DNA from 4 places in the Priestia sp. 40 genome. Region 1 is predicted to be linked to each of the others. Evidence: riboswitches for the same ligand, from Rfam matches in the RefSeq annotation. Region 1 holds a riboswitch; each other region holds the start of a gene.
What was found. A riboswitch is a leader RNA that binds a small molecule or an ion and turns the genes downstream of it on or off. The one in region 1 is predicted to bind cyclic di-AMP.
Positions count from the first base shown of each region.

Region 2: it holds a riboswitch for cyclic di-AMP, as region 1 does, so the genes downstream of both, ACO1DI_RS05105 (APC family permease) here and kdpF (K(+)-transporting ATPase subunit F) in region 1, are expected to answer to the same signal.
Region 3: it holds a riboswitch for cyclic di-AMP, as region 1 does, so the genes downstream of both, ACO1DI_RS17460 (cation:dicarboxylate symporter family transporter) here and kdpF (K(+)-transporting ATPase subunit F) in region 1, are expected to answer to the same signal.
Region 4: it holds a riboswitch for cyclic di-AMP, as region 1 does, so the genes downstream of both, ACO1DI_RS04125 (potassium channel family protein) here and kdpF (K(+)-transporting ATPase subunit F) in region 1, are expected to answer to the same signal.

Region 1 covers NZ_JBMPZA010000026.1:252,334-255,450, reverse strand. Annotated here, with positions in the region: gene ACO1DI_RS27515 (undecaprenyldiphospho-muramoylpentapeptide beta-N-acetylglucosaminyltransferase) at 1-179, shown strand, start outside; cyclic di-AMP (ydaO/yuaA leader) riboswitch at 339-481, shown strand; gene ACO1DI_RS27510 (hypothetical protein) at 554-691, shown strand; cyclic di-AMP (ydaO/yuaA leader) riboswitch at 707-847, shown strand; gene kdpF (K(+)-transporting ATPase subunit F) at 1,145-1,225, shown strand; gene kdpA (potassium-transporting ATPase subunit KdpA) at 1,250-2,911, shown strand; gene kdpB (potassium-transporting ATPase subunit KdpB) at 2,933-3,117, shown strand, end outside.
Region 2 covers NZ_JBMPZA010000005.1:769,895-773,011, reverse strand. Annotated here, with positions in the region: gene ACO1DI_RS05115 (hypothetical protein) at 1-22, shown strand, start outside; gene ACO1DI_RS05110 (N-acetylmuramoyl-L-alanine amidase) at 170-1,210, shown strand; cyclic di-AMP (ydaO/yuaA leader) riboswitch at 1,402-1,544, shown strand; partial or broken gene ACO1DI_RS05105 (APC family permease) at 1,707-3,117, shown strand, end outside.
Region 3 covers NZ_JBMPZA010000015.1:508,496-511,612, forward strand. Annotated here, with positions in the region: gene ytvI (sporulation integral membrane protein YtvI) at 1-335, opposite strand, end outside; gene ACO1DI_RS17460 (cation:dicarboxylate symporter family transporter) at 548-1,807, opposite strand; cyclic di-AMP (ydaO/yuaA leader) riboswitch at 1,914-2,053, opposite strand; gene ACO1DI_RS17465 (undecaprenyl-diphosphate phosphatase) at 2,327-3,117, opposite strand, start outside.
Region 4 covers NZ_JBMPZA010000005.1:582,691-585,807, reverse strand. Annotated here, with positions in the region: gene ACO1DI_RS04135 (Lrp/AsnC family transcriptional regulator) at 1-211, opposite strand, end outside; gene ACO1DI_RS04130 (hypothetical protein) at 332-790, shown strand; cyclic di-AMP (ydaO/yuaA leader) riboswitch at 906-1,050, shown strand; gene ACO1DI_RS04125 (potassium channel family protein) at 1,175-1,834, shown strand; gene ACO1DI_RS04120 (TrkH family potassium uptake protein) at 1,838-3,117, shown strand, end outside.

The DNA of each region.
Region 1 (3,117 bases):
CCTTTAAGAAAAAAGGCTACTGTATGGTTGTAGAAGAAGAACAGTTAACAAAAGAACTGTTTTTGCGTGAAGTAAATGAGCTTCAGCAGCAGGCAAGTACAATGAAGCGTACAATGCGTGAAGCAACAAAAACGGATGCCATTTCAATTCTTGTAAATGAAATTGAGAAAATGAGCTAAAAAAAGCGTTCTTATCGAGGAGATAAGAACGCTTTTTTTCTTTCAAAACTATTATTTTAAAATAATGAATAAATATAGAAAAATAAAGCTTTTAAAATTTCAAAAAATGTTGTTGACAGTAAATTTTAACAGGAGTAAGATTACTCTCATGAAACGTTCCACAGTGAAACGCTGAGTCTTTCCTGAAAGAGAGGGAAAGAGCGGAGGACCCAATTATTAGGGGTGAATCTCTTAACTGAGTAGGGTTACTTTCTTGACCCGAACCCGTCAGCTAACTTCGTAAGCGTTAAGAGAGAGGATGGTGTAATCGTGGTCGTTTTCTATAACAGCGGATAGTACGCTCCTTTCAAAATATAGGTGAAAGGAGCGTCCAGATGCATTTATCTAAGCAAATGATTCAAATGATTGAATATCGGGCAATGTGCGACCAGCAATCTTTTGATCTAGCAAACCGCTATTTGTCTACGTTGGCTAATCAAAGTTTTAAACGCAGCAGTAAAAGTCATCATTAAGTCTAAAAATTAAATAACAAATATACGCTTAATCAATTATGAGCGGGGGACCCAATATTTTGTACGTATGTACTAGGGGTGAATCTCTTAACTGAGTAGGGTTACTTCCATAACCCGAATCCGACAGCTAACTCCGTAAGCGTTTTGGGAGTAAAAAATTCGTGTCAATCACGGCTTATTTGTCGTGCATTAAACCGCGGAAGAGAACTCTCTTCTGCGGTTTTTTAGTGGAAAAAAATAGCATCACGTCTCGCGGTTAGCTTTTTTGGACCTGATGCTTTATGAAAAGAAACCGTCACTAAACTTAGAAGCTATCATTTTTGTCAGGAAACAGTTAGGAGGAAGCAACTTGGATATGATGATGCTTGGAACGCTTGCCTTATTAGCGACTGCTATGTACGGAATTATTCGCTGGTCGTCTCATGTAGTAGACGACAGAGAGGAGAAGTGAACATGTCGTTCATTTTGTTAGGTATTTCAATTACCGTTTTAATTTATTTAGTATATGTACTGTTAAATCCAGAAAAATTTTAATAAGCGGAGGAATAAAACGTGGGGATTTTTCTACTATCAGTTGCGCTGCTGCTTATTTTTGTAGCGCTTATTGCAAAGCCCGTAGGTATTTATATAGCGAATGTATTTTCAAACGATAAAAACACTAGCTTGATAGGAAAGATAGAAACAGTGATGTTTAAAGCAGCAGGAATTAAAGGGCTTAATCAAACGTGGAAGCAATATGCATTGGCTCTCGTGTTGGCGAATACGTTTATGATTTTTGTGGTGTACCTTATCTTCCGATTCCAAGGGGTACTGCCGCTAAACCCAAGCCACATAAAAGGAATGGATCCGGCCCTTGCTTTTAACACAGCCATTAGTTTTATGACAAATACGAACTTGCAGCACTACAGCGGTGAGTCAGGTTTGTCCTATTTCTCACAGATGGCCGCCATTGTATTTATGATGTTTGCTGCACCAGCAACAGCACTTGCAGTAGCAATCGCTTTTATTCGCGGGCTAGCAGGGAAAGAAATGGGAAACTTTTTTGTTGATTTTGTAAAATCAATTACGCGTATTTTACTTCCTATTGCTTTTATAACAGGTATTTTATTTACGTTTTTAGGTGTCCCTCAAACGTTAAGCGGAACGGTGACTGCCCATACATTAGAAGGGGCAACACAGCAAATTGCAAGGGGACCAGTTGCTTCTTTTCTTTCAATCAAAGAGCTAGGCAACAACGGAGGGGGATTTTTTGGTGTCAACTCAGCCCATCCATTTGAAAATCCCAATGCGTGGAGCAATGTGTTACAGATTGTCCTTATGCTTTTATTACCAACCGCACTTCCTTTCACATACGGAAAAATGATCGGACAGCGTAAACAAGGTCGCATCTTGTTTGTATCGATGAGTATGCTGTTTATCGTTATCTTAAGCACAGCGTTTGTAACAGAGTGGGGCGGTAACCCTAGACTTGATGCTTTTCATTTAAATGAAGCGAGCGGTTATATGGAAGGGAAAGAAGTCCGGTTTGGTGTCGGTATGTCAACGCTGTACGCCATCGTGACGACAGCAAGTGAAACAGGCGCGGTGAACGCGATGCACGATACCCTGACGCCTCTTACCGGGTTGTTAACGCTTGGAAATATGATGTTAAATACCGTATTTGGCGGTGTCGGAGCAGGATTTATGAATGTTATGATGTACGTCATCATCGCCGTATTTTTATCAGGTTTAATGGTTGGAAGAACACCAGAATACGTAGGTAAAAAAATTGAAGGAAAAGAAATGAAGCTAATCGCCGTGACGCTTATTCTGCAGCCGCTGCTAATTTTAGGAGGAACAGCTGTAGCACTTACCACTCATTTAGGAATGGAAGGTATATCAAATCCAGGCTTTCACGGGTTAAGTCAGGCACTGTATGAATTTACGTCGTCAGCAGCAAACAATGGATCCGGTTTTGAAGGATTAGGTGACGCAACGCCGTTTTGGAACATTTCTACGGGAATTGTTATGTATATTGGACGTTACTTCGGACTAATTACAATGCTGGCGGTATCGAGCTCACTAGCATCCAAACAGCTTGTTCCCCAAACACCTGGGACATTTAAAACGGATACGTCTTTATTTAGCGGCATTTTAATTGGAACTACCGTTATTGTAGGAGCACTTACGTTTTTCCCAGTGCTTGTACTTGGACCGGTTGCTGAGTATTTAACACTGTAATAAAGAAAGCGGAGGATCATAATGAATAAACGGAATTTTGCAAATGATCTTGAATTGGATCACAACAGTCCCATTCAAGGTTCTGTAGATAAACAAGCTTCATCCATTTTTATTCAATCATTAAAACAGGCTTTTATCAAGCTAAGTCCAAGAACAATGATAAAAAATCCTATCATGTTCGTAGTAGAAATCGGGTTTGTTATTAC
Region 2 (3,117 bases), on a different contig from region 1:
TGTAACAAGCCATCCATACTAGCACATTTATCCCATTTGTTCGTTTTTAGGTTGAAGTGATTTCGTTATGTCGCAATCTCCTTTTTTAGTAATTTCTCACTAAGTAGGCTAGTATACGTAGCACTTTTTTCCCTCATGCATATGTTAACAATAAGGAGGGACAAGTAATATGAAAAAAATCTATCTTGATGCAGGACATGGTGGGGCAGATGCAGGAGCAGTTGGAGCAAACGGACTGTATGAAAAAAACTTAGTTTTGAAAATTCAACAATATTTAATAAGCTATTTAAATAGCACGTACAGTGATTTTACGATTAAAACTACCCGTACCACAGACACTTTTTTATCGTTATCTCAACGCGCTTCTCAAGCTAATTCGTGGGGTGCAGATGCATTTATGTCTATTCACGTAAATGCCGGTGGAGGGACAGGATACGAAGATTATGTTTATAGAAGCGCTAGCAATGCTAGTAAAACGTTTCAATCGATTGTGCACGGCCAAGTACAGGCAACGCTGCTGTCGTATAATCATCCGAATCGCGGACGAAAATCAGCCAATTATGCGGTGCTTCGCTTAACAAATATGCCTGCAGTACTAACTGAAATAGCTTTTATTGATAGGAGCGCCAATGCAGCACTTCTTCAAAATGAAGCTTTTTTAAAAAGCATGGGTGAATCGTATGCAAAAGGAATTGCCGTATATTTAAATTTACCTCGTCGTGCAGTTCCAAATCCATCGCCATCTCCAACACCGACACCAAATCCATCACCTTCTGAACCAGGTGAAAAAACGTATACAATTAAGCAAGGAGATACGCTGTACAGTATTGCACAGAAGTACGGCATAACAGTACAGGAGCTTCAAGAAGCGAATACAGGGCTTTCTGATCCTTTAACACTACAGGTTGGAAAAACAATTGTTATTCCTTCAGGAACTTCACCAACACCTACTCCAACACCACCTTCTGAACAATATCCACTTCCCAATGGAATGTTAAAACAAGGCGATTCTGGAGAAGCTGTGAAACAGCTTCAAAGAGCATTAAACGCGGTTAATTTTAAAGTAGGGTCAGTAGACGGAATATATGGAGTACAAACGAAAGATGCAGTCAGACGTTTTCAGCTTGTGTATCTTCCTTATGATGTAGATGGCATTTATGGTCCTCAAACGAAAAACAAGCTAGCAGCCGTTTTAAAAGCAAAAAGTTAACGTAAGAAGGTCTTCTGTAAGCAGACAGAAGGCCTTTTGTTTTCCCCTTAAAAGCACCTTAAGCACTATTTTATGGTTTACGTAAAATAATGCTTTACAAACCATTTGTACGGGAGTATATTATCTAAGAACAAAGGATAGTTATGAACGAAACTTGTTATCGATCATACTCTTTAACCGAAAATTATATTGACCTGTTATCGCTTAATTCGTCAGAAGTGGGGGACCCAAATTTGTGCATTGTCACTTGGGGTGAATCCTTTTTTTAAAAGGTAGGGCTACTCTCATAGCCCGAATCCGACAGCTAACCCCATAAGCGTTTTAGAGAGGAGGTTTAAGCTGTGTAAAAACGCTGAGAACCCTTAGTGTTTTTTTTGTGCGCTTTTTTAACATAAAAAGGCATTTTTTAGGAATAATATCATTTATTCATGAACTTGTAACGGAGCTTAGCAACGAAAAGTAAATAGTAGCTAAGCAATCATCGGAGGGAAATTACGTGAACTATTCAGTTCTCAAAAGATTATTGATTGGAAAGCCGCTTAAAACAAAAGAGTTAGGTGATCAAAAGCTTAGTAAGCTTAAAGCACTTGCTATTTTATCATCAGATGCCTTATCTTCAGTGGCTTATGGAACAGAACAAATTTTGATTGTACTTGCGACAGTCGGTGTCCTCGCTTATTGGTATTCAATTCCAATTGCGATTGGTGTATTGGTGCTGCTGACGGCTTTAATTCTTTCATACCGTCAAATTATTTATGCGTACCCGCAAGGCGGAGGAGCTTATATTGTTTCCAAAACCAATTTAGGAGAAAATCCCGGGCTTATCGCTGGGGGATCACTGCTGGTAGATTATATTTTAACAGTTGCCGTGAGTGTTTCAGCAGGAACCGATGCTTTAACTTCGGCTTTTCCAACGCTGCATCATTACAATGTAGTAATTGCGTGTTTGCTAGTGATTTTTATTACCGTCTTAAATTTACGTGGTGTAACAGAATCCGCTTCTGTATTAGCTTATCCGGTTTATTTATTTGTTATTGCTCTTATTTTGTTAATAGCGGTAGGCTTGTTTAAAATAGCGACAGGTCAAGTTTCACCTGAGCTTCATCCCTCTCTCGGTACAGTAGTGCCAGGTATTAGTTTGTTTTTATTATTAAAAGCTTTTTCGTCAGGCTGTTCAGCATTGACAGGTGTAGAAGCTATTTCAAATGCAGTGCCTAACTTTAAAGAGCCAGGTGCAAAAAATGCTGTTCATACATTAATGCTGATGGGCGGTATTCTAGCTGTTTTATTTTCTGGGATCACGTTTTTAGCTTATTGGCTTGGCATTTCTCCAAAAGCAGATGAAACGGTTGTATCACAAATTGCATCAAGTGTGTTTGGACGAAATGGATTTTATTATTTTATTCAAGGCACAACAGCTCTAATTCTAGTGCTAGCGGCGAATACGGGCTTTTCAGCTTTCCCTTTGCTTGCTGTCAACTTATCTTCTGATAAATACATGCCAAGAATGTTTCAAATTCGTGGCGATCGATTAGGCTATTCAAATGGAATTGTGACCCTTGGAATTGCTTCTATTGTCTTAATTGTAGCTTTTAAAGGAGCGACTGAACAATTAATTCCTCTTTATGCAGTCGGGGTGTTTATTCCATTTACGCTTTCTCAAACAGGCATGATTGTCAAATGGCTTAGAGAAAAGCCGGCCGGCTGGCAAGGGAAGCTAGCCATCAACTTAATTGGGGCCCTCATTACCTTAACGGTGCTAATTATTTTATTTACAACGAAGTTTTCACAAGTATGGTCCGTGCTCATTTTCTTACCGGTTATTGTCTATATTTTTCATCGCATTCATACGCATTATGAAGCGGTAGGAGAGCAGCTTCGCATTAAGCAAGGAGAAAAGATTGGAA
Region 3 (3,117 bases), on a different contig from region 1:
GCGTTTGAATAGTACTTCCACTTAATAATGGTTGGGTAAATCGCGGTTTCATAGATTTCTTTTACAAATGAAGGCGCTATTTTTGAAAGAGCAACCACTTGCGTAACGATTGTCCGAACAATAAAAAATCCAATAAGTATCAGCGAAACAACATATAAAATGAAGGTGGTAAGCACTGCATAGACTCTCTTCATTTTAAAAGATTGATGCAATTTCTGAACAATACCCTCAAGTGCTAATGCTGTTAATAAAGCAAACACAATCGGTAAACTGTAAGGGATTAACAAACATACGATTACTATCGAGGCGATGACCCATATTCGCTTTTTCCACATACTCTACTATCCCCCTACTAGCTAAGCTATCTCTATATTTACTGATAAAGAAAGGAACCAGTGACTGCTTTATGTAAGAATAAAATTTGGATATTTTTATACCTGATGTTACATATTATAGGGTCAATTCCCATAATAATAAAGGAATTATTATGAAAAAAGCTACTTATTCTAATTTTTTGAATAGAATAAGTAGCTTTTTAATTTATAAATTAGCCGGCCCTCATGACCTCTGTACCTTTTTTAGGATCAAATTTGCCTTCGGATTTAGACATTACAATTGCTGCTAGTGTGTTTCCTACTAAGTTAACAACCGTACGTGCCATATCCATGATTCTGTCTACTCCAGCAATGAAGGCTAATCCTTCTGCGGGAACACCGATTGTTCCAAGAGTAGCCAGTAATACAACAAATGATGTTCCTGGCACTGCAGCCATTCCTTTCGATGTAACCATCAATACAAGAATGAGCGTCAGCTGTTGAACGATCGTTAAATCAATACCATACACCTGCGCTAAGAATAACGCTGCAATCGCTTGATAAAGAACGGAACCATCTAGGTTAAATGTATAACCAATTGGTACAACGAACGATACGATAGCTTTTGGACAGCCCATCTTTTCAAGTTTTTCCATGATACGCGGAAGAACTGTCTCAGAACTAGATGTACTGTATGCTAACAACAGTTCATCTTTCATATAGCGGAATAAGTGGAAGATGTTAATTCCTGCCCATTTCGCAATTCCTCCTAATACAACAAGTAGGAAGAAAATTAACGCTAAATAAACTAAGATAACAAGCTTTCCTAACGAAAGGAGTGAATCTAAGCCAAATTTTGAAACCGTTACACCAATTAAAGCAAATACACCAATTGGAGCCACTTTCATTACAAGGTTTACCACGTGAAACATTGCGTGAGAAACGCCGTCGAAGAATTGTACAACTGGCTTTCCTCTTTCCCCAATTGCTGCTACTCCAAGTGCAAACAACACTGTAAAGAAGATAATTGCTAGCATATCTCCTTCAACAATTGATTGGAAGAAGTTTGTCGGAACAATGTGCAAGAACGTTTCAGCCACTGACTTTCCTTCTTGCTGTTCGGATGTTTCAACGTATTGTGAAATATCACTCTTCTGTGCTGATTGAATGTCTACACCTTGCCCAGGATGAAAAATATTAGCAATCAATACACCGATTACAATTGCAAAAGTCGTAATAATTTCAAAATAGAGAATTGTTTTAACGCCGAGCTTCCCGACCTGTTTACCGCTACCTGCTCCTGCAACCCCAACGACTAAGCTTGAGATAACAATTGGAATAACAATCATCTTAATTAATCTTAAAAATAAGTCTCCTAGCGGCTGTAGGTATGTTACTACACGCGGATCGTTAAACCAAATTACCCCTACAAGAACACCGAGGATTAATCCGGTAAAAATCTGCGTAGCCAAACCAAAACGAATTTTTTTCATAGATGTACCTCCCCAAAGATGTATGACATTTGTATATACTTTTCTGAAAAAACAAAAAAAGACTATTCTTAAGAAAGAACAGCCTTTTACTTACGCTATTTTGGGCTCTTTCTCTCAATAAAGCAAACGGGGTTAACTGTCGGATTCGGAATTGAGAGTTTCCTACCTTTTGTAAGGATTCACCCCAAGGCAGCTTTACTGCCGATAATGATTCCCCCGCTCTATACGATTAAGCTTATTATTCAGTTTTTATAAAATTAAAACGATCTATACGTTGTCATACGTTTTTTACAGTCAATAAAACTAAACAGAAGTCTTACTTTTACTTAACTTTATACTGCACAAATATTAATTTACTATTTTTCGACACGTTTTGTCAATACCTATGTTTATAAAACGCTTTCAAAAGGCGATAATATATATTTATGCAAAAAAGCTATTGCAACATTGCAATAGCTTTTTCTTGCTCTTTGAGTCTCTATTAGAAGTTTAAGGGACTAAAGAACACGCGTATTTATTTTATAAAAATACAAAATATAGAATAGCTGCTAAAACAATTCGATAAATTGCAAATGGCACTAATTTGATGCGATTAATTAATTTTAGGAAAAAGCGAATGGATACCAGCGCAAAAATAAAGGCGCTGATAAAACCGGCAATAAAAAACGGTAGTGCATCTGATGTGAAGTACTGCCAGTTTTTAATCAATGAAAGTCCGCTTGCTCCTGCCATGATTGGCACTGCCATAATAAATGTAAAATCTGCGGCTGCCTTATGGCTCATTCCAAGAAGAACCCCTCCTGAAATCGTTGAGCCTGAACGAGAAAAACCTGGCCAAAGAGCAATACATTGAAACAGTCCTATACCTAGTGCTTGTCCATAAGACATTTGGTCCACCGTCTCTACACGCGGACGTTTAGGTCCAAACAAATCTGCTAGAATCATTAATACAGCTCCAACCACTAAGCCAATTAGCACCGTATTTAAAGAAAACAAATGTTCATCAATGTAATCATCAAACAAAAGTCCTAACACTCCTGCGGGTAACAGACCAACAATTACCTGCATTAAATTCAAGCGATTTGTCGGTCCAATTGGAGCAGCTGGTTTTTTTCCCAATCCTAATAAATTAATAAAACGATCTTTAAAAATAACAACTACTGCTAAGATCGACCCTAGCTGAATAACAATTTTAAATGTATTAGCTACTGGAGATGAAAATAATTCTTTTGAATTTAACCACAGGTCATCCACAATAATCATATGCCCAGTTGACGAAACAGGAGCAAACTCTGTTAAACCTTCTACAA
Region 4 (3,117 bases), on a different contig from region 1:
CTTCAATAAAACACGATACAGGCAGGTGCAGCTTTTCATAATCAATATCGATTGTATATCCTTTTATAACACCAAAGCTCTCTAGCTGTCTTACTCGCTCTGCCACCGAAGGAGCAGACAGGTTAATTTGTTTTCCTAGCTCTCGTAAGGAAAGGCGGCTGTTTTGCTGCAGCGCCTGCAAAATCGATAAATCAATTTCATCAATTTTCAATTGAAAACCTTCTTTCTTATTAACGTTTCATTTGATTAGTAATAGTAGATAAGATATTTTATATGTAATCTAAAATCTCCATTTTTCTTACTATAATAATTAAAAAGGAGTGAGTGAAAAATGGCAAGAGTTTTATTAACAAACGAAGAGGGAACAAATTTTGAAAAAGCATTGAATTTAATTCCACATGTAAAAAGGTTGTATGATGAGCTTTACGACACGCTTTGGAACAGCGATATAGTAGAAAAAGAGACCAAGGAAAAAACTAGGCTTTATCTAGCAGGTGTTAACGGCTGTGAGACGTGTATGAGCATGTCATATGTAGGTGATAAGACGCTTAATCAAAAAGTGTTAAGAGAAAAAGAGCTGGAAGAAAAAGACCGGCTGCTGTTTCGATTTATTGATGTATACCGAGTGCGTCCAAGGGAGTTGACCGATGCTGATATGGATCAATTAAAGAAATTTTACAGTGATACGCAGCTGCTAGAGCTTTTGGCTGTTATTAATTTATTTGATCAATTTCACAAAATGATTGTCAGTTTAGATTTATATGATTTTTGCAGCTTGCAGGGCAAGTGAAGTCTTCGCTAAAAATATCTTGACAGACAAAATCCACAGGAGTAAGATAGCTTTCGTGAAGTGAAACGTATCATGAATCGAATCGATTATTCTAAAAAATAGATCATAGACATTTGAATAAAAATCGCTTAATCCATTACGGAGCGGAGGACCCATTATTTACGCACATATTGTGCTCCGGGGTGAATCCTTAAAAAGGTAGGGTTACTCTTAAAACCCGAACCCGACAGCTAACTTCGCAAGCGTTTTGAGGGGGAAGAGTCTGAAAAAACACGGGAGCCTTCCTGTGTTTTTTTGCGCTTTTTTTAAGAAAAAGATGTAATTTTTTAGAAAAAGTATAAGCTAAGAGAACACACAGCAGTTGAAGGAAGGAATAAATACATTATGAAAAAACAGTTTGCTGTATTAGGATTAGGTCGTTTTGGAGGCAGTTTGGTTGAAGAGTTTGCTAATCTGGATGTGGATGTGCTCGCTATTGACCGCAATCAGGAGGTAGTAAATAAATTTAGCAACTTAGCTACATATGTTGTGCAAGCAAACGCGATTGATGAAGCTAGCTTAAAGGGGCTAGGTATTCGCAATGTTGATCATGCTCTTATTTCGTTTGGAGACGATATCGAAGCAAGCGTGCTCGCAACGATGCTGTTAAAAGATATGGGCGTTAAGCAAGTATGGGTAAAAGCGGTGAATATGTATCATCAAAAAGTACTTGAAAAAATAGGAGCGGATAAAGTCATTCATCCGGAGCGCGATATTGCTAAGCGGATTGCTCATCACGTGGTGTCAGAAAAAATTATTGACTATATTGAACTGTCTAAAGACTATAGTATTGTTGAAATTGTCGCTTCTAAGAAGCTTCATAATAAAACGCTTTTTGATTTAAATATTCGCGCAAAGTACGGCTGTAATATTATCGGCTTTCAGCGAAAAGACGGGGAAATGGTGATTTCGCCTACGGCGCATGAAACAATTGAACAAGGAGATATGCTTATTGTCATCGGACATAATCGCGATTTAAACCGTTTTGAAGAAGAAGGAGTTTAACACATGAAAAAACAAAATATTAAACTCACCCCTCCGCAGCTGTTGCTCTCTATTTTTGGTGGAGGAATTATTATTGGTGCTCTTCTATTGATGATGCCTTTTTCTACTACCGAGCCAATCCGGTGGGTAGACGCTCTTTTTACGTCAACTTCCGCTATGACAGTAACCGGCTTAGCCGTCGTAGATACAGGTACACGTTTTACCGTCATCGGTCAAACGATTATTATGCTGTTAATTCAAATAGGCGGTCTTGGCATTATGTCATTTGCCGTGCTGATTTTTATGATGCTCGGTAAAAAAATTGGATTTAAAGAGCGTATGCTCGTTCAGCAGGCGTTAAATCAGACGAGCGTCGGCGGAGTTGTCCTGCTAGTTAAAAGGCTGTTTATCTTTTCATTTTTAATTGAGTTTGTTGCGCTTATCTTTTTAGCGATACGCTGGGTTCCGGAATTCGGGTGGTCTAAGGGGCTATTCTTTAGCTTGTTTCATTCAATTTCGGCTTTTAATAACGCTGGGTTCGGACTACTGTCTGATAACTTAGTTCAGTATGTAGGAGATCCCATTATTAATATAACGATTTCTTTTTTGTTCATTATTGGTGGGTTAGGATTTACCGTTCTTGCTGATATGTGGGTGAAAAAATCGTATAAAAAACTAACGCTGCATTCAAAAATTATGATTATCAGCACGTTCGCCATTAACGTGATTGCCATGCTTTTTATTTTTTTCTTAGAGTACGGCAATTCGCATACGCTCGGAAATTTATCATTAGGAGACAAAGTATGGGCTTCTTATTTTCAAGCGGTAACAACAAGAACCGCTGGATTTAATACAATTGATTTAGCTCACCTGCATGACGCAACGGTCTTTTTAATGGTTTTGTTAATGTTCATTGGTGCAGGAAGTGCGTCAACAGGAGGCGGTATCAAGCTCACGACGTTTGTGGTGATTGTCTTTTCTGTATGGGCATTTTTACGAAGCAGGGAAGATATTGTGCTGCTAAAGAGACGACTTCTTCCTCTTCATGTGTTTAAGGCTCTAGCCATCACGATGATTTCGATTATGTTTGTGTTTGGGGCTATTTTTCTGTTAAATATTTCAGAAAACCTCCCGTTTGTAAAAATTATGTTTGAAGTTGTTTCTGCGTTTGGGACAGTAGGTTTATCCATGGGAGCGACTCCTGAGCTTTCATACTTTGGACGCGTGATTATTATCTTTATCATGTTTTTAGGAAAAGTGGGGCCATTAACCCTTGCGTTTTCATTATCTAAGCAAAAGCGTGA